Regions from separate parts of the Megasphaera sueciensis genome, predicted to be linked through region 1. Evidence: riboswitches for the same ligand, from Rfam matches in the RefSeq annotation. Region 1 holds a riboswitch; the other holds the start of a gene.
The links. Region 1 has a riboswitch for S-adenosylmethionine ahead of NXG62_RS08020 (MetQ/NlpA family ABC transporter substrate-binding protein). Riboswitches for the same ligand answer to the same signal wherever they lie in the genome.
Positions count from the first base shown of each region.

Region 2: linked by a shared signal. The riboswitch ahead of metK (methionine adenosyltransferase) and the one ahead of NXG62_RS08020 (MetQ/NlpA family ABC transporter substrate-binding protein) in region 1 are both predicted to bind S-adenosylmethionine.

Region 1 covers NZ_CP116939.1:1,657,696-1,669,815, forward strand. Annotated here, with positions in the region: gene NXG62_RS08010 (energy-coupling factor ABC transporter ATP-binding protein) at 1-357, opposite strand, end outside; T-box leader at 410-663, opposite strand; gene brnQ (branched-chain amino acid transport system II carrier protein) at 748-2,079, opposite strand; SAM riboswitch class I at 2,220-2,314, shown strand; gene NXG62_RS08020 (MetQ/NlpA family ABC transporter substrate-binding protein) at 2,407-3,240, shown strand; gene speC (ornithine decarboxylase) at 3,343-5,526, opposite strand; gene NXG62_RS08030 (aspartate aminotransferase family protein) at 5,842-7,005, opposite strand; gene argB (acetylglutamate kinase) at 7,019-7,942, opposite strand; gene NXG62_RS08040 (arginine biosynthesis protein ArgJ) at 8,112-8,840, opposite strand; gene argC (N-acetyl-gamma-glutamyl-phosphate reductase) at 8,871-9,818, opposite strand; gene NXG62_RS08050 (dihydroorotate dehydrogenase) at 10,120-11,058, opposite strand; gene NXG62_RS08055 (dihydroorotate dehydrogenase electron transfer subunit) at 11,012-11,779, opposite strand; gene carB (carbamoyl-phosphate synthase large subunit) at 11,783-12,120, opposite strand, start outside.
Region 2 covers NZ_CP116939.1:702,780-714,899, forward strand. Annotated here, with positions in the region: gene pknB (Stk1 family PASTA domain-containing Ser/Thr kinase) at 1-256, opposite strand, end outside; gene NXG62_RS03370 (Stp1/IreP family PP2C-type Ser/Thr phosphatase) at 295-1,002, opposite strand; gene rlmN (23S rRNA (adenine(2503)-C(2))-methyltransferase RlmN) at 1,066-2,094, opposite strand; gene rsmB (16S rRNA (cytosine(967)-C(5))-methyltransferase RsmB) at 2,097-3,425, opposite strand; gene NXG62_RS03385 (DUF116 domain-containing protein) at 3,422-4,174, opposite strand; gene fmt (methionyl-tRNA formyltransferase) at 4,180-5,109, opposite strand; gene def (peptide deformylase) at 5,119-5,580, opposite strand; gene priA (primosomal protein N') at 5,598-7,961, opposite strand; gene metK (methionine adenosyltransferase) at 8,063-9,253, opposite strand; SAM riboswitch class I at 9,305-9,408, opposite strand; gene coaBC (bifunctional phosphopantothenoylcysteine decarboxylase/phosphopantothenate--cysteine ligase CoaBC) at 9,465-10,667, opposite strand; gene rpoZ (DNA-directed RNA polymerase subunit omega) at 10,683-10,892, opposite strand; gene gmk (guanylate kinase) at 10,905-11,522, opposite strand; gene remA (extracellular matrix/biofilm regulator RemA) at 11,527-11,814, opposite strand; gene NXG62_RS03430 (YicC/YloC family endoribonuclease) at 11,825-12,120, opposite strand, start outside.

The DNA.
Region 1 (12,120 bases):
CGTATGCCCTTTACACTTAATGATATCCAAATGTTTTACTGCAAAACAACAAAGCAACGCCGCAACCGGCTCACTAATGAAATCCCCGTAGGGAAATGCCGCCTTGGACGTAAGAACTCCAACGAAAGCATATACCATGCCAATACCGAAGGATTGCTTATATGTAGGCTTAGTCAGATGAATCGCGATACAATACATCGCAATCGCCCAATTAGGAGTAAACCCAGCCACACTCGGAGATACCAGACGAAGAATAGTCGCTATCGCTAAAAGCAATGTACTCACCGTAATCCATCTATATTGACCACCTTGTCTGTGATGAAATTCTAATATTGAAATATCCGCAATATGTTCCATTATCTCAGCCTCCTATTTATACAAAAAAAGCCTTTCATCCTTTGCTTATTAAGCAAGGGACGAAAGGCTTATAATTCTTCCGCGGTGCCACCCCAATTGACTATGATTAGTCCGGCTTTACATGTACGGCCTAAGCGATACACGTTTCTTTGATAGCGGTGGAAATACACCGTCGTGCCCTACTTGTTCCCGTTCAGGCCGCATCTCCCGAATCCATTCCATTCATTGACCTGTACCGAACTCTCACTGTCATCGGCTCGCTGCAACTGTCGTTTTGTATGTACTCGTTTCGTTCATCGATTTATTTTAAGTTACTTATAATTATACCTGATTTTTAACGTATGTCAATAGTTTTAACTGGAAAACCTACGGAGCTCTCTCACCTTAGTTTTAAATATCTATGACTTTTTCCACATCACCGCTGATCTTATGCGGCAGTATAAGAGAAAGAAAAACACAAACAATAACCGGAACAATCCACCCTTGCCCGCTTGTACCCAAAGGCAGCATGGATATAAAAGATTGTGCCCACGCAAGGTGAGCAAATTGATTCAATATATCAATTACCGCAATACCTGCTGCTACGGTTATGGTTAATCTCATACCTATACGAGACAATAGTACAAATTTATTGACAATAATCAATACCACAACAGAAATAGCAATAGGATACAAGAACAACAGCATCGGCAGGGACACTTTAATAATTTGGTTCAGTCCCAAGTTTGCCACTGCCAAGCTTACCAAAGAACATATAGTAACATACTGTTTATATGATATAATGGGAAATTCCTGAGAAAAAAATTCTGCAACAGATGTAATAAGTCCAACGGAGGTCGTAAAACAAGTAATAACTACCATAACCGCCAAAAACCATACACCTATGCTGCCAAACAGCTCATACGAAGCCTGCGTCAATACATATGCACCAATATTGACCGCCGGATCATGGTACACTGCTGCTGGAATAGGAAAATGATTTCCTAAGAACCCCAGTCCCATATATAAAACCGACATAAGCACTGCCACGGATATACCGGCAGACCACACGCTGGTATAATATTCTTTCATTGAATTAAAACCCAATTGCTTCAACGTATTCAACGCAATAATACAAAAAGCAAAAGATGCCAGTGTATCTACTGTATTGTACCCTTCGATAAAACCACTGCCAAAAGCTGCTTCGGCGTATTTACCGATGGGAATCGCCAATTCCGGCGTCGTAAAAACGGTCAGCCCCAAAGTAAAAAGCAGAATAATCATAATTGCAAAAATCGGGGTTAACACCTTACCGACGCGCGATAATAATTTAGAGGGTGTAATAGCCAGCCACCACGCCAATCCAAAATACAGAATAGTATAAGCAGCCAGTTGCCAAGTTCCATTACCTACAATAGGGAGAATGCCAACGGAAAATGATGTCGCTGCTGTACGAGGTATCGCCATTAACGGCCCAATAGATAAATAAATAAGAGAAAGTATAAGTAAAGAAAATAACGGTGAAATTTTACGATTCATTTCCGCACGGAAACCACCGGGATTAAAAGTTCCCACAATAAGTGCAATAACAGGCATGCCAACTCCGGTTACAATAAAACCAATAATGGCCGGCATAAACTGATTCCCCGCTTGAAAGCCGAGGGACGGGGGAAATATAAGATTTCCGGCACCAAAGAAAATGCCGAATAATAATAATCCAATCTGCATACCTTTTTTTAACATATAGCGAAGCTCCTTTCAAGAGCATCCGCAGTCTTCCATACTTACGTATTGTACCTGTAAACAGTAACCATGTCAAAAAATTTTTTTTCTTGACAATTTATTTTTTCATGATATACTCGTTTATAAGACAATTACAGATGCTTTTATCCAGAGAGGCGGAGGGACTGGCCCTATGAAGCCCGGCAACCGATAACACGGTGCCAATTCCTGCGGAAGAAATTCCGAGAGATAAAGATACGTTTTACATGCCTCTTTCTCTTTTGGGAAAGAGGTTATTTTTATGGAAAAAGCTCGGTGTCAAATCTATCCCCCTAGGAGGAATCATGCATGAAACAATTTAAAAAACTCACTTTTCTAGCTGCTACAACTCTTTTGTCACTAGCGCTCCTTGCCAGTGGCTGCGGCAGCAGCACTCCCGAGAACAACAAAGACGGTTCCAAAAATGTCACCATCACCGTCGGTGCTACACCGGTACCTCACAGTGAAATTCTCAACGAAATCAAACCATTACTTGCAAAAGAAGGAGTAAATCTAAAAATCGTTGAATTCACGGACTATGTAAAACCCAACTTGGCTCTTGCCGACAAAGAACTAGATGCTAACTTTTTTCAACATAAACCATACTTGGACAAATTCGATGCCGAACATGGTCTAAAACTTCAAGAAGCCTGCAAAGTTCATTTGGAACCGATGGGTGTATATTCAAAGAAAATCACGGATTTAAAGAACCTTCCCGACAATGCCAAAGTAGCGATTCCAAATGATCCAACCAATGGCGGCCGGGCATTGCTCATACTTCAATCAGCCGGTCTTATTACGTTAAAAGACAAAGATAACATTACTTCAACAGTACAAGATATTACAAATAATCCAAAACAACTTCAGTTTGTTGAGCTAGACGCTGCACAAATTCCCCGTTCCTTAAGTGATGTAGATATTGCCGTCATTAATACAAACTTCGCTATGGAAGCAAATCTTAATCCTTTAAAAGATGCATTATATCTGGAATCAAAAGATTCTCCATATGCCAACATTCTCGTGGTCCGTGAAGGAGACATCAATCGTCCCGAAATTCAAAAACTGATAAAGGCATTGCAATCACCGGAAGTCAAAAAATTCATCGAAGAAAAATATAAGGGAGCTATTCTTCCCAGTTTCTGATAATGCTATGCTATCTATTTTATAAAATGATAAGATTCCTGTCTGTCCTGAATAAAAATAAAAGCCGTTCATTAGTTTGTATATAATGAACGGCTTTTATTTTTATTTCTTTAATATATCTTTTTCCGCTTTTTCTGTCAATACATATCCGTAAGCTTTTGTTTTAGTGTCTTCTTTTTCAAGGTATACGCCTTGAATTTCCGAAGCAAAGCCTGGAAGAATATTGATACTTTCTTCCAGTGTTTGAAAATACTGCACAGCAGTTTGTGACCAACGTTCTCCAGGTACAACGCAGAGGACCCCTGGTGGATACGGGAGGGCTCCTTCAAGCGCAATACGCCCCTCTATCTCAGATAATGGTACAAGTTCGCTTTGTCCGCGAATAAAAGCATATTGTGCCGCTTGCGGATTCATAACATATTCCGGAAAATATTCCCGGCGAAATAATTTCTTTTGCAAATCTTTAACATTGCGGTCCTTATAAAAATCATGCATTTCCTGACAAAGCTGCCGTATATGATATCCTGCATAACGTGCCGGATGCAAATTATACACACCAAGAAGTACTTCCTCCATAGGAACATCCTTTTCAATAAAGCGTTCAAAACGTACAAGTTGTGATGTGAGGAAACGTAGTTTATTTTTATTTTCTGCCGGCGTCAACAAGAATAAAATAGAATTAAGATCACATTTCTCTGGAATAACGCCATTCCCACGCAAATAAGTTGCTAAAATATTAGCATGAATGCCAAATTCTTCATACTGTCCTGTTTCCGGATTGATTCCCGGAGTGGTAAGTAAAAGCTTACAAGGATCCACTAGATATTGCCCGGGTCCATATCCCTCAAAAGCATGCCACTTAGCTCCTGGCTCAAAGGAAAAGTAAGCCAAATCATCAACCATCGCCTCCGTATCCCCATCCTGCCAGCGCTTTCCATGTACAATAGGAGATATGAAAGGTTTAATATATTCACAGCGCCGCAAAATATCTTTACGGACTTTGATGCCCATCTTAACACAATCCCTCCACATTTTACGTCCCGCATCGCCCGAATGGATTTTTGCATTGACAGCAATAGTTGCAAACATCGGATAAAACGGACTCGTCGAGGCATTCGCCATAAAAGAATTATTAAAACGCTTATGATTGCAATACCGTTCTTGATCACTAATATGACTATCTTTTTTGTGGATCTGGGAAGCCTGTGAAAAACCGGCTTGTTGCTTGTGAACAGACTGCGTCACCATAATACCCGGGTCCTCCGGTGTTAAATGCAATAACAAAGGGCTGCAGTCCCGCAACATGGGGATAAACTGTTCATATCCTACCCAGGCAGAATCAAAGAGAATATAATCGCAGAGAGGCCCGATTTTATCCACCACATATCGTGCATTATACAGTGTGCCATCATATGTTCCCAGCTGAATAACAGCCAAACGGAAAGGACGTTTTTGTTTCGCTTTTTCCGGATTTCTTTCAGCTGCCAGTTTTCTGAGATACATTTCGTTAAAACAATGGTCGTCAATACCGCCAATAAATCCGTAGGGATTACGCGCCGTTTCTAAATATACCGGTGTCGCTCCCGCCTGTACCAACGCTCCCAATGCTACAGATTTGTGGTTATTGCGATCATAAAGCACAAGATCTCCCGGGGTCAAAAGCGCATTAGTCACAACTTTATTCGAAGAAGACGTTCCGTTCAGGACAAAATATGTCTTATCAGCATGAAATACTTCTGCCGCAAAATCTTGTGCTTCTAGTGCCGGCCCTTCGTGAATCAGCAAATCTCCTAATGTAACATCAGCATTGCAAATATCCGATTGGAAAATATGGGGGCCATAAAAATCATATAAATATCGCCCTGCCGGATGTTTTTTAAAAAATTCTCCGTCTTGGTGTCCCGGACAATCAAACGGATTATTTTTTTCACTGACATAATCCACAAGATCTGCAAAAAAGGGAGGCAGCACATGTTGTTCATAATTACTTGCCAAGCGTTCCGCCATCTCAATGCATCGGCTCTTATTAACCATCTCTTCTGTAATTACACAATCTACCTTATCCACATACTGGGAAGGCATCTTTTCTCCTCCCGGCATAATCACCATAATAGGTACTCCAAAACCGGCAGCGTCAATCTTATCAATATAATCAAAGTCTTGATCCGATACCACGGCAACGGCAATATCGGTGAAATCGGTCTGTTCAATAGGGACTATTTCCCGATCACTGTCTACAAAATAATATTGTACATCAAAACTATACGCTATTTTCAAATGTTTCATTGGCTATACTCCTATCTATCCGCGACCTTTTCTTTTGAATTTTTAACTCAAACTAATTGTAAGCAAAAATATCTCTAATAGCAAGAAAAATATAAACATACGTGCCATAACACACACAATGTATCAAATAGTCTACATGATTAACTATCGTTGCACATGTCTTGATATGTAACATACTTTACCAGCGTTAACATCGTGTACAAGTACCGTCTTTATATCTTTACTAATTGAAAACCGGCGCAATTGCTGAAGTAACCATACTTCAGCAATTGCGCCGATTTGCTTGACTGCTATATATTTCCAAACAACAAAAGGTTATGCTTCAATAACCTCTTTAATAATGGCAATCCCTTTTTTCAATACGTCCATGGGTATGTTAAGCGGCGGTAAAAGACGCAGAAGTCCATTTGCCGTAAGAACGAGAACGCCCTTATCAATACACTCGTTAACAACATCCATGAGGTTTTTTTTCAATTTTACCCCAATCATTAATCCCATACCTGAAACATATTCTACATTTTTGCAGGATTCCAGTTCCTTTTTAATATACAATCCTTTTTCTTTGACTTCAGCTAAAAAAGCATCATCAAGACGATCAATAATGGTAATCGCACCGGCTGCACAAATAGGATTCCCGCCAAAAGTGGATCCATGCGTATGATCCGTCAAGGTGTACTGCGTCGTATCAGCAAACAGTGTCGCGCCCATAGGAAGTCCTCCGCCAATCGCTTTTGCCGTTGATACGATATCAGGATGAATGCCATAATTCATATAGGCATATAACGCACCGGTCCGGCCATTGCCGCTTTGCACTTCATCAATAATGACGAGAATATCATGTGCTTTGGCATACTCGCTGACCTGGTGAACAAACGTCGGATTCAATGGTTTTACTCCCCCTTCGCCTTGCACTACCTCCATCATAATAGCACAAACCGAATTTTCCTCAGCGAGTTTCACAACAGAATTAAAATCATTAGCATCAGCATACACAAAACCATCCAGAAATGGCCCAAAATCTTCATGCAGAGAGTCTTGTCCACAAGCAGTTAATGTTGCCATAGTCCTCCCATGGAAACTATTTTTTAATGTAATAATGGTATAGCGTCCATTACCGTATTTATCATGAGAATACTTTCGAGCTGCCTTGATAGCACATTCGTTGGCTTCCGCTCCGGAATTTGAAAAAAACACTTTTTTCATACCCGTCTTTTTACAAAGCTTTTCCGCTAAAATTATTTGCGGTTCTGTATAGAATACATTAGAAATATGGCTTAATGTATTAAGTTGGGAAATAACTGCATTTTTCCAAACATCATCACAAACGCCAAAAATATTAACAGCAATGCCGGCACTTAAATCAATATATTCTTTGCCATTTACATCATACAATACAGCCCCTTTGCCATGGTCGATTACTGCATCAAGCCGATTGTAAACATTAACGATATATTCCTTATCTAACGCTTTGTAATCCATCCCAACGCACCTCCTATAATTTTTCCTGTTCATATTGGGGGCTGACAAACATAGTCCCTAACCCTTCTTCTGTAAGCATCTCAATTAAAATCGCATGAGGTACCGTGCCATTAATAATAAATACTTTTTTAACACCCGCCCGAATGGCATCTGTACAGCAGTGTACTTTCGGTATCATTCCACCGGCTATAATTCCCTGCCGCTCCAATTCATCGGCTTGTCCCAGTGATATTTTCCTGATCAATGTAGTATGATCATCCTTATCACGCAGAACACCATCTATATTTGTCATGGACAACATACACTCGGCATTCAGTTTCCCTGCAATTTCAGCCGCTGCCGTATCGGCATTGATATTGTAAGCTTGTCCTTCTGCATCTGTTCCAATCGTAGAAATAACAGGTATATACCCTTTAGAAAGAACATCCTCGATTAAAGATACATCAACGTCCGTAATATCGCCTACAAGTCCCAATTCCTTGTCCAGTTGCTTCACTTTTATCATCTGACTGTCCAATCCACATAGTCCAATAGCCTTACCGCCTATCATGCCAATTAAATTAACCAAATCCTTGTTAACTTGACCGGCCAACACCATTTGAACAATTTTCATGGTATCTTCATCCGTCACTCGCAACCCGTTTACAAATTTCGACTCTTTCCCTACCCAGGATAAGACCTCTGCAATATGCGGACCTCCGCCATGGACAAGAACTACCTTAACTCCAATGAGTGACAAAAGAACGATATCCCCCATAACAGCTTTCTTCAAGTCCTCATTCAGCATCGCGTTGCCGCCATATTTGACAACAATAGTCTTGCCGCTGTACTGCTTGATGTACGGCAGCGCATTCATCAGAATCTGCGCTTTCTGCGCATTAGTCACAGCTTTTCCTGCCTGTGCGATGACTTCCTGTACTTGTTCCTTTTTGTTCATTACCTTGTATCTCCTCCCTAGTTTGTGGTTGAATGCGATGTGGTACAACAAATCAACCTATATGAAAAACTGATTTATTGTACCACATCTGTTTGAAATTGGATAGAAAATATGACCTTACCTATATATGAAATTGTAATGATACCTTAAATAAAATTGCATTCATAAATCAACTGCACTCTTTAAGTGCAGCATGAATGCCGTCTTTTGCCATAAAACAGCGCATAGCCTGAACAAGGAGCTCGCTATTGCTGCCCCCCGTTGCCGCCATCCCATTTGCCATAACAATAATGGTATATCCTTGCAGATCAAAGCAGTCCTTGCTGCTGCGAATAGCTTGCTGAATTTGCTGCGGTGTAACTGCCATATCAGTCGTCATCAGGCACATACCCGGATTGCCCTGGACCTCTTCCGTCATGATGCCGCCCAGCGTATAACTACTGCCTGACGCAGATAAAGATACTGCACCGCTTACAATATCACCGCCATTTTGCATTACACGTTCTACCAGATGATCATGTTCAGGTGAAAGGGATGTCGTTAGCGTACTAATGCTGTTAATCAAGAGAGAGGGTCGGAAGTATTGATTGCTTATACCCGTTGCAGCAAGCGATACCGCTTGGGCCGGAATATTCGTGTGTTCTGCAGCAGCTTTACACACTTCTGCAGTAATTTCATTTCCCCTGCCGCTTGGTGGCAGAGCTAAGCCGTTATGATATAACAAAACTCGCCCTGTGTGCTGCCAATTTCCAAAAGAACTTTCCATTACGATGGAACAATCATTTTGGCTAAGAATCATTGCCAAATCTAACTGTATGCGGCAATTGCAAACACCACTGTATGTTCCAGCTGCAAAAAATCCTACCGGGGCACATATACTGCCATTTCCCTGTTCCATACTCTCATCTCCTGTACGTCATCAACTTTATTATTTACTTAATTTTAATCCCGTTGCCGGATCAATGCCCATCATGATATTCATATTTTGAATGGCAGCGCCTGAAGCACCTTTGCCCAAATTATCAAAAATAGAATGAATAACCAGACGATCCTCATTACCTGTCACGATAATTTCCATATCGTCGTACCCAGACTTGCCGTTACCTGCAAGAAAACCACCTTTATCTTCACCAAATGGCAAAACATGAACAAATGGACAATTTTCATAATGCGCTGCATATATTTCCCATACATCTTTAAAAGATGGAGTCCCTTTAAGATATTTTGTAAATATGGGAATCGTCACTTCCATCCCACTGTAGTAATCATCAACAATAGGAGAAAATATGGGAGCCTGCGAAAGTCCGCATATATCAACGATTTCTTTTAAGTGTTTATGCTTTTGTCCGAGACCATATTGACGCGGCGCTAAAAGCTCCTCCGTTTTTTCGCCTTCTTCATATTGTGTAATCATTTTTTTCCCGCCGCCGCTGTATCCAGTCAGAGAAAACGCCGTTACAGGATAATCCGCCGGCATAAGATCAATATCTCGAAGCGGCTGAACCACAGAAATAACACCGCTGGCATGACATCCCGGATTGCCAACGCGACTGCTTCCTGCAATCTGTATATACTGTTCTTTCGAAAGTTCAGGAAATCCATAAGTCCACCCAGCCGCTGTACGATGGGCTGTTGAAGTATCAATAATACGAACCGTACTGCCTTCTGCAAGAGATACAGCTTCTATGGCAGCTGCATCCGGAAGACAAAGGAAAGCGATATCGGCAGCAGCCAGACATTTCTTAATCTCGTCTGTATCCTTGCGCAGTTCTTCATGAATTGAAATTAATTCAATATCGCCGCGCTTGCTCAACCGTTCATGTATCCGCAAGCCAGTTGTACCTTCATGGCCGTCAATAAACACCTTTGTCTTCACATTCAACACTCCTTTGTGTCTGAAAAATAAATCCAAATAGTATTTGAATTTTTATACATTATATATGTATTTTAATCCTTTGTCAAGATTTATGTTGGATTTATGCAAAAATTTTACATATTTTTTAATATAAGAAAGAATATATGTCATAATAAAAACCCTCTCAAATCAACAACAATTCATATATCCCGGACAAATTAAACAATCGAAGTTCTCTTTGTTTATAAATGCACTTATTTTCTTTTATTAGGATATAGAATGTGAAGAATGGAAAGGGTCTTTCAACATATATTGTTCCTTATTATTTACATTGTCCTACAATTTCACCAATATTAACCAGTCCTTTACCTTGACCATACTGTTCTAATTCTTTGGTAATATCGACGATAGCCGTCGGGCTGCAAAGTGTGGCCGTACCAACAGATACCGCACTAGCTCCAGCAAGCATAAATTCTGCAGCATCACGACCACTCATAATGCCGCCCATGCCAATAATCGGAATATGCACGGCCTGCGCTGCCTGATAAACCATACGTACAGCCACCGGTTTAACCGCAGGACCAGATAAGCCGCCAAAACGATTCCCCATGAATGGCTGCCATGTATCAACATCAATAGCCATGCCAAGAAGTGTATTAATCAGTGATATACCATCAGCCCCCGCGGCTTCAACCGCTACGGCTACCGATACAATATCGGTCACATTCGGCGTCAATTTGACAATTACCGGCTTGTGCGTATTTTCCTTCACTATTCTTGTTACCTGTGCCGCACTTACTGGGTCTACTCCAAAAGCTAAACAGCCATTTTTAACATTAGGGCAGGAAATATTAACTTCCAAAAAATCAATTCCCTCGATATCGAGAAGAGCCGCCATTTTTCCGTATTCCTCAATATCACTTCCAGATATGTTGGCCATAATAGGAACATCGTATGTGGATAATTGTGGCAATATATCGTTAATAAAAGATTCCACTCCTGGATTTTCCAGTCCAATGCAGTTCAACATGCCAGAAGGAGTTTCACAAATACGTCTTCCATCATTACCACGCCGCGGTTTCAAGGACAACCCTTTTACGGAAATAGCTCCCACTGTATTTAAATCCAAATAATCGGCATATTCAAGACCAAATCCAAAGGTTCCCGATGCCGCGATAACCGGACTTTTCATTGATACACCGCACAAAACCGTTTCAAGCACGGAAGAACACCTCCTCTGCAGCAAAAACCGGGCCATCATGACAGACTTTATAGCGTTTGCCGCCGCGGCCATCAATAACGCAGCCTAAACAACCGCCTGTGCCGCATCCCATATAAGCTTCAAGCGATACTTCACAGGAAATACGGCAAGCTTTGGCAATTTCCGCGACCTTCTTCACCATCGGAGTCGGACCGCAGGTATAAACCATAGCCGCTCCAGTAGATTGAATAAGCTCTGCCAAAACATCTGCAGCAACCCCTTTCTTCCCGGCTGATCCATCATCCGTAGTCGTCACTATGTTCTGCACATCAAACATATCCGTCCAAAACAATTCGGAAGCTGTTTTACCGCCAATAATCACTGTCACATTTTCTTTTTTAAGTTTTGATGCCAAGAAAAGCAGCGGAGCCACTCCGACCCCTCCGCCAATAAGAATAGCCGGTTTATCGGAAGGGGTAAAACCTCTTCCCAAAGGCCCCAGACAGTCGATAACTTGCCCTGCCGACAATTGGCTCATACAGGTTGTTCCTTCACCAGCCAGACGGTATATAATAGTAATCGTACCTTTTTCGCTATCAGTCTCCGCTAACGAAATAGGCCGCCGCAATATATGTGATGAATCCTGCATCAGTCCAAAATGCACAAACGTACCGGGCACTGCCGCTTTGGCAATGTCCGGTGCATTTACTACCATTTTATATACAGACTGTGCAACGGGTTCATTATAAATAATAGTCCCAATTTGCTTTATGCCTGCCATTTTTCATGCCTCCATATCGTAGTCCTGCAGCGCTGCCACGTGATGATAACCTTCTTTGCCTCTATTGGCAAATACCCGCAGCACTTCCCTTGCTGTATCCAATGAAGTCAGACAAGGAACGGCTAGTTCTACCGCCATGCGACGCAGATTAAAACCATCTCTTTCAGGACGTTTGCCCGCCGTTAAGGTATTGACAACTAAATCCACTTTGCCGCCGCGAATGACCGTAGCACAGTTTTTTCCCTGTTCATGAAGTTTATTAACAATTTCAACATTAATTCCTTTTTCTTGGAAAAATTTACCCGTCCCTTCTGTCGCCATAATATGATATCCTAAGTCCA
Region 2 (12,120 bases), 950 kb from region 1:
CTATATAATGAACATTTTCATCATATCCGACATCATATATATTTACTATATTAGGATGCGATAATTTGGCAGCTGCCTGTGCCTCCTGACGAAAACGAACCAGAAAATCATGATCATTCCCAAGTTTTTCATGAAGGATTTTGACTGCGACTATCCGATCCAATAAAATATCTTGTGCTTTATAAACACACGCCATACCGCCAGAACCGACTTTTTCCAATATTTTATATCGATTATCTAATATATGACCAATCATTTTGGATTCTCCACCATGTATATGTTCTGAAAATTATATCAAATAGTAACCAAAATAGCCGTTACATTATCATTCGCGCCATTTACATAAACGCGTTCAAATAAATCATTTATAATATCCCGTTCCTTGCGGGAATACTCTTGCAATGCTTTTTGTAAGTCATCCTTATTAACAAATGAATTTAATCCATCCGTACATAGCAATATTCGATCACCAGGAAAAATATCAAAAGAACCCGTGTCAACTTTAAGATCACGATCTACTCCAACGGCTCGGGTCAAAATATTCTTTTTGGGATGATGTTCTGCTTCTTCTTTGGTTATTTTTCCTTCATCCAATAAAACTTCTACGATTGAATGATCAACAGTGATTTGAGTCAGCTGATTATTCCGCAAAACATAAATACGGCTGTCCCCTACGTGAGCCCAGTTTGCTTTATGGTCTGCTATTGTAAGCAAAGATACAGTAGTTCCCATTCCCTTTAAGGAAGGTTCTATCATAGCCTTGCTTAATATACAGGAATTTGCATATTGAACAGCTTTTTCCAACTGAACTGGTGAGACATGCGTATAATTTTGAAAATAGTAAGCAATAGCTTCTACAGCCGTGCTGCTGGCAATTTCTCCGCCGACATATCCACCCATACCATCGGCAACAACAAAAACATCCTGCTCTTGGCTGATATAAAACGAATCTTCATTTACTTTTCGCACCAATCCAATTTTGGATTCACCGTATATGCCCAAATCCCCACGTCCTTTCGCGGTACTGCTTTACATACACAATTCAATCATATTCATCTGCATATGTCAAATATTTTCGCGCTTTATGCGCAATTGACCACAGGCGGCTTGTATTTGACTTCCCATCTCTTTCCGTAGTGTAACATTTAATCCCTGCTTTTGTAAATAAGAAAAGAAACGATTTGTTTCCATCTGGCTCGGTTTGCGTAATCCAACATCATAATTATCGTTGAGGGGAATGATATTGATAAGGATATTTTTCCCTTTCATGATACGTGTCAGTATTTCAGCACACGAAATACTGCAATTTACATTTTTTATAAGAATGTATTCATACGTAACCTTACGTCCTGTTTTAAGAAAATAAGTATCGGCAGCCGTTAATACATCTTCCAGCGGATAGGTGTTTGTTATGGGCATCAGTTCTTTTCGTATGTCTGTTGTAGGTGCATGCAATGAGACGGCTAATGTAATAGGAATTCCTTCCTCAGCCAAGTCATACATACGCGGTACAATACCTGCCGTTGATAGAGTAATATTTCGATATCCCATATAAAATGTTTCCTTTTCATGAATCATGTGCAAAAACCGGAGAACATTTTCATAATTCAATAAAGGTTCTCCTGTTCCCATAAGAACCAATGAATGCAGCTCCGAATCTACCTGTTTTTTAAATGCTAAAAGTTGAACTATCATTTCTCCGGCAGTTAAATTCCGTATAAATCCATTTTTTGCCGATGCACAAAATACACATTTTACAGAACACCCCACCTGTGTGGAAACACATATAGAATTTCCGTAATCATGCTTCATCATTACAGATTCAACCGTATTGCCATCGGCCATACGCAGCAATAACTTCACTGTTCTCCCATCACTGGATTCCAATCTATCCATTACTTCAGGGAAATATATAGGAGCCTTTTCCTGAAGTAATTCTCTGTCTTTTTTAGGCAAGAGAACCATATCATCCCAGTTCGTAATTCCTTGTTTATAAATATATTGAAATATTTGTGAAGCTCTGAACTTTTTGATATTATACATTTCTAAAAATTGTTCCAACTCATGTTTTGTCATATCAAAAACATTGACCATATTTATTCTCCTCTTCGTAATCGTGCAATAAAAAATCCGTCCAAATTATCAACTTGCGGCAGTAATTGTATATACGGTCCTTCTTTGTAAATGCTGCAATAATCAGAAGCTTTTTCCGGCTTAAACTCCGGATGTCGTTTTAAAAACGTTTCTACAACATGAACATTTTCATCATCATTCATCGTACAAGTACTGTAAACAAGAATTCCTCCCGATTTTACACACTTTGAAGCACTTTCCAAGATAGTTAGCTGCAGCACCGGCAGTCTTTTTAAATCCATCGTTTTTTTACGCCACCGCAAATCCAGTTTCCGCTTTAAAACACCCAATCCAGAACAAGGAGCATCCACTAATACGCGATCCGCACGATTCGCATACATCTCACCAATTGTTGCAGCATCTTGGAGTAATACTCGAACATTAGAAAGTCCCAGATGGTTGGCATTCTTTTCTATAAGCTGCAATTTGTGATCATAAATATCGCATCCATATACAATGGACGTATCTCCTGCCAGTGCTGCAATATGCGTGGTCTTACCTCCGGGAGCAGCGCAAACATCAAATATCACCTCGTTAGGTTTAGGATCAAGCACATGGGCCACCAACATGGATGATTCATCTTGAATAAAAGCCAGCCCTTGCTGTAATTCGGGAATATCGTGTATAGAAGGAATCGCGTTTAAATAAATTCCCTCCGGTGCATATGGCGCAATCTCAGCATCCATATTCCGCTGCTGCAGATTATGCAATAATTCGTCTCGGGAGATTTTCGTAGTATTTGCCCGGAGGCAAAGACGGGGAATCGTTTCAAAATAACGGCATAATGCAATCGTTTCCTCTGTGCCATAATCAGCAATCCATTTTTTTATCAGCCATTGCTGCTGATGGTATGTCAGAGAAAGATGTAAAATTGTATTGTCCTCCAATGTCGGAATAGTAAATTCCATACGGCGGCGAATCCCGTTGCGCAAAATTCCATTAACGAATTTTGCCATTCCCTTATTGCCAAAACGAGTTGCCAATTTTACAGACTCATTACAAGCTGCCGATTCAGGAACTTTTGTAAGACAAAAAATCTGATATAATCCCATCCGCAAAATAACCAGGCAAATAGGATCCAGTTTCATTATTTTACGTGTGCTTACTGCGTCAATAATCCAATCCAAATAATTCAAATGACGCAGTGTACCATAGACAAGTTCTGTGTAAAACCGGCGATCCCGATCAACTAATTTATATTTCTGCAAAGTGTGTGATACGACAATATTGCTATAGCCTTTGTCCTGACAAACCGTAAATAAACTTTGACAGGCTAATTCGCGTACATTCATAATTTTCTCCCTGTAATGATATCTAATAATTTTTCCAACTTTTCTATGTCAACAGTTGTATTGAAGCAAGGGCCATAGGGCCGTTCATTTAATAAGCCTAATACAGGCAATGGCGAGACGTCCTGCATGCCACTGATCAAATCCCGCTCACAGGCGATGGCAACAATTGCCTGCGGGCGATATTCCCGTACTATTTGCCGGGCAAGAGTCCCTCCTGTAGCTACAGAAAAATGCATATTTCTTTTTTCTGCCAATTCTCGAATTCTTCCAATGGAACACTTGCCGCACATATGGCAGTTATTGATATTTCTTGTTATTTTATGCGGACATTGATCCCACTGCAGACAGTGAGGTGCTAGTATAAGTACATGATGAGGTGGTATGGAAAAATGGCAGCGAAGAACTAAATGATTAAGAAATGCAATATACGCTTCGTTTACATTTTTTTTATTAGAAGAAAACAATTTAGTCAATGGGTAAACGATACGCAAATAGGTATTAAAAATACGATTTAATTTTTTACCTTTCAAAAAATTGGTATATGCAACTATCCAAAGTAATCCGTATAGAATTATGCAGCAAATTGCCGCAAAAAACAATACGATCCCTATAATAGGCTGTAATATAGGGATATACATAGACAATCCTGGTTCAAGAAGTTTCCAACATAAAAACAGGACAGCTGCGATACATGCCGTAGCTGTCCCGGCCGTATATAAAAATATAGCATAAGATCGATATGAATTCACGAATTTTACCTCTGCAATACTTGTCCTGGAATCAAGGCACACCCTTGTAAAAATTGGGCCGACGTTACCCGTTTGCGGCTTTCTGGCTGTATTTCATATATCTGTATTGCGTTACTTCCGGTTTGTACAGTAAAATATTGCTTTGTTACTTCAAGAATGGTTCCCGGTAAAGCGTCTCTTCCAGATACCACATCAGCCTTCCATATCTTCAAGCGTTTTCCCTGATACATGCAATACGCTCCGGGCTGCGGATCTAATGCACGAATCAGGCATTCAATATGTGCTGCCTCATCAGCCCAATTTATTTCTGCCATTTCCTTGGTAATTTTATCAGCATAAGTTGCCTCTGTATGACATTGTGCTTCAGCATGAGCTTCATAATGTTTCAAGTCATTTAAAACTTCAATCAAAGCCTGTGAACCAATCTTAGATAATTTTTTAAACAATGTTCCTGTCGTTTCTTTTACATCCAAAGGAATTGCACATTTTTTTAACATTTTTCCCGTATCCATGCCTTCATCGAGCATCATAATCGTAATGCCGCTGGTGTGAGCCCCTTCGTATATGGCTCGTTGGATAGGAGCTGCCCCTCTATATTTAGGCAATAAGGACCCATGTACATTAAGACAGCCAAATGGTGGGATTTCCAATACTTCCTTAGGAAGTATCTTACCATACGCAATAACAATAATAACATCCGGCCGTAATTTCTGCAATTGTGCAAGTATTGTTTCGTCACGCATCGTACGGGGTTGCAATACCGGAATTTTCAATAATTCCGCACATTCTTTTACTGGAGAAGAGGAAATTCGTTTTCCTCTTCCTCTCTCTTTGTCCGGTTGTGTTACGACAGCAGCAATATCATATCCTTGATGATGAATCGCCTGTAAGGAAGGTACTGCAAAGTCTGGAGTTCCCATGAAAACAATCCGCATATGTTTCACTTATCCCTCCACTAATCGTAAATTATTTGCTTTTTCAATAAACAAAATACCCGTTAAATGATCAATTTCATGTTGGAATATACGTGCTAAAAACCCTTCTGGATTAAAATATACGATTTTTCCCCGACGATTCAAGGATTTCACTTTGATTTTACTGTATCGTTCTACTTCGCCATAATATCCGGGAACACTTAAACAGCCTTCACTGCCAATTTCCGTTTCCTTAGATGTTTCAATTATTTTTGGATTGATAAGTTCAATCAATCCATTGCCTCCATCTAATACGATCAGCTGCTGCGGTACATTTACCTGGGGGGCAGCAAGGCCTACGCCTTCGGCAGCATACATTGTTTCTGCCATGTCGTCCAATAATTTTTTAGTTTGTTTCGTAATCGTTTCAACCGGCTGAGCTGTTCCTTTTAAAATAGGAGCTCCCGCCTTTACAATTGTAAGTATAGCCATTAAAAATTCACCTCATATTAAATGCTTGGATCTACATCTATTATTATACCAGTTTTATGAAATTCTGCCTCTTCTTTTATGTATTTTTTTATTTTCACTAAATCAGCCCCTTTGATTAGGACGATAATACGGAATTTATTACGTATTTTTTTTATCGTATCGACATAGGGACCGATAATCTCAATGTTCTGATCGTATTGAAGCCTCCAGGCAGACAGCAAATCATATATACGGTTTCCAATTTTCCACATGAACGCTTCATCTTCATAAGTAATAATAAGCTTAACGATTTGATGGAATGGCGGATATAACAATTCTTGCCGATATGAAATTTCTTTTTCGTAAAAAGACTTGTAATCTTGATATTTACTGCATTGTATTACATAATGTTCCGGAGCGTACGTTTGCATAACGACATGCCCGGGTACATTTCCTCTGCCCGACCGCCCAGCTGCCTGAGTTAAAAGCTGAAAAGTACGTTCCCCTGCCCAATATACCGGGAGATTTAACAAACTATCGGCAGATAAAATTCCCACTGCACTCACATCAGGGAAATCATGCCCTTTCGCAACCATTTGTGTACCTAAAAGGATATCATACTCATGTCGTCGAAACGCTTCGATAATCTTGTCACCGCTGTTTTTCCTGATAGTTGTATCTTGATCAAGGCGAACTATACGAGCCTGCGGATACATGTCATGCAGCTGTTCCTCTACTTTCTCCGTTCCTGTGCCAAAAAACTTAATATATTTGCTCCCGCAAGAAGGACAAATAACAGGAACCGGAGTTTCCGTATCACAATAATGACACCGCAGAGTATGCTGGCTTTTATGATATACCATTGCCACATCACAGGTCTTACATTTTACGACATACCCGCATTTCCGGCACATCACAAAAGTAGAGAATCCGCGTCGGTTCAATAAAATAATAGCCTGTTGCTTGCATGCCAGCGTTTGATCCAGTAATTTAGACAACGCGTCAGAAATAACACTTCTGTTTCCTCGTGCTAACTCCTCCCGCATATCTACGACGGTAACGTGAGGCAGTGGTTTATTTTTAACTCGCTGCTTTAGTTCTAAAAGAACATATTCGCCATTGCGGGCTTTATAATAGGAATCCAAGGACGGAGTAGCGCTTCCCAAAATAACAGGACATCCGTAATAAGAAGCTCGTTTACGAGCAACAGCAACAGCATGATAGCGTGGTGTTTCATCCTGTTTGTAAGAACTATCGTGCGCTTCGTCAACAATAACAAGGCCAAGATTGGAAACAGCCGTAAATATGGCGGATCTGGCACCAATACAAATATGACTTTCCGCCTTTTGCATACGAAGCCAGTTATTCTGGCGTTCTCCTTTAGACAATTGGCTGTGCATAACAACAATATCATTTCCGAAACGACGTATAAATCTTCGCACAATTTGTCCTGTCAAAGCTATTTCAGGCACAAGAACAATAATTTGTTTGCCTTGAGCAATAACATTTTCGGCTAAATTCATATATATTTCAGTTTTTCCGCTGCCCGTAACACCGTGCAATACATAAGTATACCCGTGGGTATCATTTTTAATTACAGTGACCGCATGCTTCTGTTCGGGTGTAAGCTGCCACGGTTTATCCGCTGTCTCTTTTTCTGTTAAATCTACAGTCTGCTTTAATTTAATATTAATAACCGCTAGTTTCGTTTGAACCAAATGCTGTATAATGTCTCGGCTATAACCCTTTTGGATCCAAAAGGAAATGGGAGCAGCTTCTTTTTCCTTTAATTCCGCCAATAATTGCATTTGCTTCTTACGATTTTTTAATATACATTGATGGTCATCCTCTGCAAAATACAACCATTTCTCTGTTTTATCAGCAATTTTATTTTGTAACTGTTTTTCTTCTTTCAAAACATGTTTTTCAATAAGTTTTTCAATAAATGTTTGACTAAATTGGTTGCATAATGTTTTTTTATCTACATTCTTCTTATTTTTGAGATGTTCCCATATGTTTTTTCCTCCCATCAGCAAAAGCATATCTTTATTTTCGACAGACACATACGTATGGGCAACGATTCCTTTCTTTTCAATCATAAACAAACGCAGTGAATCGGATATACTGCATAAATAATAGTCACTGATCCACAAAGCAGTAGCGATCATTTCTTCTTGAAATCCCGCTTGTACGGACAAGACCGAAATAATTGGTTTTAATACATACTCATGTTGTACAGGATAGTCTTGGTGAAGAGCTACAATAACACCTTCTTCTTGGCGATGACCAAAAGGAACTAACACGCGGGTCCCCACATGAACGAAAAGTTCTTCAGGAATGATATAGGAAAATGTTTTTTGCAGTCTTTTAGCGGTTATATTGATGATTACTTCTGCAATCATAATGATATACTCCTGTCAAAAAAAAAGAGAGACATAAATGTCTCTCTTTGATAATTTATGCGCACCTATATTATAACGCAAAATAAACAAACTTTGTACTATTATAAATTGGCTTCTTTCCGAAGCATTTCTGCTTTATCTGTTTTTTCCCATGGAAGATCCAAGTCATTACGACCAAAATGTCCATATGCAGCTGTTTGTTTGTATATGGGTCGTTGTAAATCAAGCATTTCAATAATACCCGCTGGACGAAGATCAAAATGTTTTTTTATAAGAGTTTCAATTACATCAGTTTCGACTTTACCTGTACCAAAAGTTTCCACATGAATGGATACCGGGTTAGCTACTCCGATGGCATACGCAAGCTGGATTTCACATTTATCAGCTAATCCTGCTGCCACAACATTTTTGGCTACATAACGAGCTGCATAAGCAGCTGAACGGTCCACCTTCGTAGGATCCTTACCCGAAAACGCACCGCCGCCATGCCGAGCCATACCTCCGTAGGTATCAACAATAATCTTACGACCGGTAAGTCCTGAATCTCCCTGAGGTCCGCCGATAACAAACCGTCCTGTTGGATTAATGAACAATTTTGTTTTGTCATCAAATAATCCATCTGCAAGTTCCGGTTTGATGACATATTCCAGTAAATCTTTTTCAATTTGTTCCCGTGTAATTTCAGGACTATGCTGTGCAGAAATTACAATCGTATCAATGCGTACTGGCCGGCCATTATCATATTCGACAGTCACTTGCGTTTTGCCATCGGGGCGAAGATACGACAATGTACCATCTTTGCGGACCTTGGACAGCCGACGGGCTAACCGATGTGCCAAAGAAATAGGCAGCGGCATATAGTCATCTGTCTCATTGGTAGCGTATCCAAACATCATTCCTTGATCACCGGCTCCAATTGCATCGAATGCATCACTATCACCGTCTTTTACTTCCCTGGCTTTATCAACACCCATGGCAATATCCGGTGACTGTTCGTCAAGTGAAACCAATACACCGCAAGTATCACAATCAAAACCATATTTAGCTCGGGTATACCCAATGCCGCGAATCGTTTCCCGGACAATATGCGGAATGTCAACATAACATGTAGTTGAAATTTCACCAACCACATGTACCATTCCAGTGGTAACCAAAGTTTCACAAGCAACACGGGCATTTTTATCTTTTTCCAAAATAGCATCAAGAATGCTATCTGAAATTTGGTCAGCCATTTTATCAGGATGACCTTCTGTAACAGATTCAGATGTAAAAAATTCGCGATTTTTTGTCATTATTATTTTCCTCCTAAAAAAAATCCCTCTGTAAAAGAGGGGTTATTTTCATACCCATCTTCCAGTTTGCACTGTTGGATTTAGCACCGTTTTCATTAGCTGAAAGGTTGCTGCGGCATCATCGGGCCAATCCCTCCGTCGTCTCTTGATGGCAATATTCATTTCAATTTATTATTTTAAATGATATACGATAATATTGCAAGACCTTTTCTTAAGATTTATTGATTATTTTTGTAACACGATCAATAATAATAGCAGCCAAATCAAATTTATCCATTATATCAAACTTTTCGCTCATTCCATCAGGAAATAGCAATGTTGCAACATTTGTGTTTACTTTAAATCCTGCACCAGCAGCACTTACATCGTTTGCAACAAGCATGTCCAGATTTTTTTTCTTCAATTTCTCCATTCCATAGTGAATCACATTTGTTGTTTCCGCAGCAAATCCGACAAGTATCTGATTTTTTTTACGTTGTCCCAGTTCATACAATATATCAGGATTTTTTTCCATTGATAATACTAATGTATCTTCTGATTTTTTAATTTTATCTTTGGCTGGGGTTTGAACACGATAATCAGCAACAGCGGCTGCTTTTATAACAATATCGGTGTCATCATATAGCGAATCTACCGCTTGTTTCATATCTCTTGTACTGACAACATCAACGCGCTTTACACCTAGTGGTGTTTCTAAACTTGTAACTCCAGCTATTAAGGTTACATCAGCGCCGGCCAATACAGCGGCTTTGGCAATGGCAAAGCCCATACGGCCGCTGGAATGGTTTCCAATAAATCGCACCGGATCGATTGCCTCCCGCGTTCCACCGGCAGTTACAATTACCTTTTTCCCTTTTAACTGTGCAGTACAGCAAGCTTTCATTTCAATATAATCAACAAGGGAAACAGGTTGAGGAAGACGACCGATTCCTGTAACACCACAAGCTAATAATCCTGCATCAGGTGTAATAATGGAATACCCATATTTTTTTAACTTTTCCATATTGTGTTGAACAATCGGATTTAAATACATATTTGTATTCATAGCCGGCGCAATGACAACAGGAGCCTTAGTAGCCATTACCGTAGTGGTAAGCATATCGTCAGCAATGCCACCGGCAATTTTTCCAATGCAATTAGCCGTAGCCGGTGCGATAAGAAACACATCTGCCCAAGATGCCAACGCGATATGTTCAACATGCCAATTAGTTACTTCGTTCCACATAGATACAGTAACAGGATTACCTGTTATTTCACGTAATGTCAGAGGGGTAATAAATTTTGCCGCATTTTCAGTCATGATACATTTGACTTCCGCGCCTCGTTTACACAATAAACTGGCAATTTCAGCGGCCTTAAATGCCGCAATACCCCCACAAACAGCGAGAATAACCTTCTTATTATTTAATAACATCGGAATCACCAACTTTTATTTTATGCCGCTTTTCGGGGCTTTATATGTAATTTTACCTTCATCAATCTCTTCCATAGCAATAGATACAACCTTTTCGGATTTTGTATCCACAAGTGGTGCATCACCGTCATTTAACTCACGCGCGCGTTTAGCCGCCAATGTTACCAATGTATATTTGCTATCTACTTTTGTCATTAGAGATTCTAAGGTCGGTTTAATTAACATAACATATCACTCCTAATCTTCAAATTGTGCATGAATGGAAGTTATTAAATGATGATTACGGGAAACTTTGCACTGTTCCGCCACAATAATCGCAGCAGCGCGTTCAACAGCCAATTCTAATACATCATTAATAACTACATATTCATACTCTGATAACCATTCTAACTCATTTTTTACTTTAGCCAATCGTCCGGCAATAACATTTGCCGAATCGGTATGACGGCTTTTCAAACGGTTAGCCAAAATATCCAAGGAAGGCGGAATAACGTAAATAAACACTGCCTTAGGATATTTCTTTTTTATCTGCATTGCACCTTGAATATCTATTTCCAGCATAACATTCTTTCCTTGCTGGAGCATATTAAACACGTATTCTTTAGGCGTTCCGTAATAATGCTCATATACCTGCGCATATTCTAAAAAAGAATCTGTATGAACCAATTCTTCAAAATGAAAATTGTCCGTAAAAAAATAATTTGTTCCATCCACTTCCCCATTACGCGGTTCTCTGGTCGTCATGGAAATAGAATAATAGATGTTCGAAAAACGCTTTCGCAAAGCATCGCAAATAGTTCCCTTTCCAGCTCCCGAAGGTCCCGACACAACGATGAGTAATCCGGGATCGTTCATGTCATTACTTCCTTTCTTCATCATCATTGTATACTGCTTCGTTTTCGTTCCCAACGGTAAGAATACGATGCGAAATTGTTTCCGGCTGAATAGCGGATAAAATGATTTGCCCGTTATCCATCATCAATACGGAACGAGTTTTACGGCCAAAGGTGGCATCTATCAGCATATTATGTTCTCTCGATTCCTGCACCATTCGTTTTATCGGTGCCGATTCGGGACTAATAATAGCAACTACCTTATTTGCCACGACCATATTTCCAAAACCGATATTTAAAAGATTGAAATTCATATTCTCACCATCACTCAATATTTTGAATTTGTTCTCTGATTTTTTCAATTTCATTTTTCAATTGCAAAACATATTCTGTGACATCTAAATCAGCAGCCTTCGAACCAATGGTATTGGTTTCTCTATTTAATTCTTGAATAAGAAAATCTAATTGCCGTCCTATATCGCCATTTTCTTCTAAAATTCTCCTTAATTGTACCACATGACTGCGAAATCGCACAACTTCTTCCGTAAAATCAACCTTATCCGCATACATGGCAACTTCCTGCAAAAGACGTTCTTCATCAGGAACAGCTTTTATCTCAT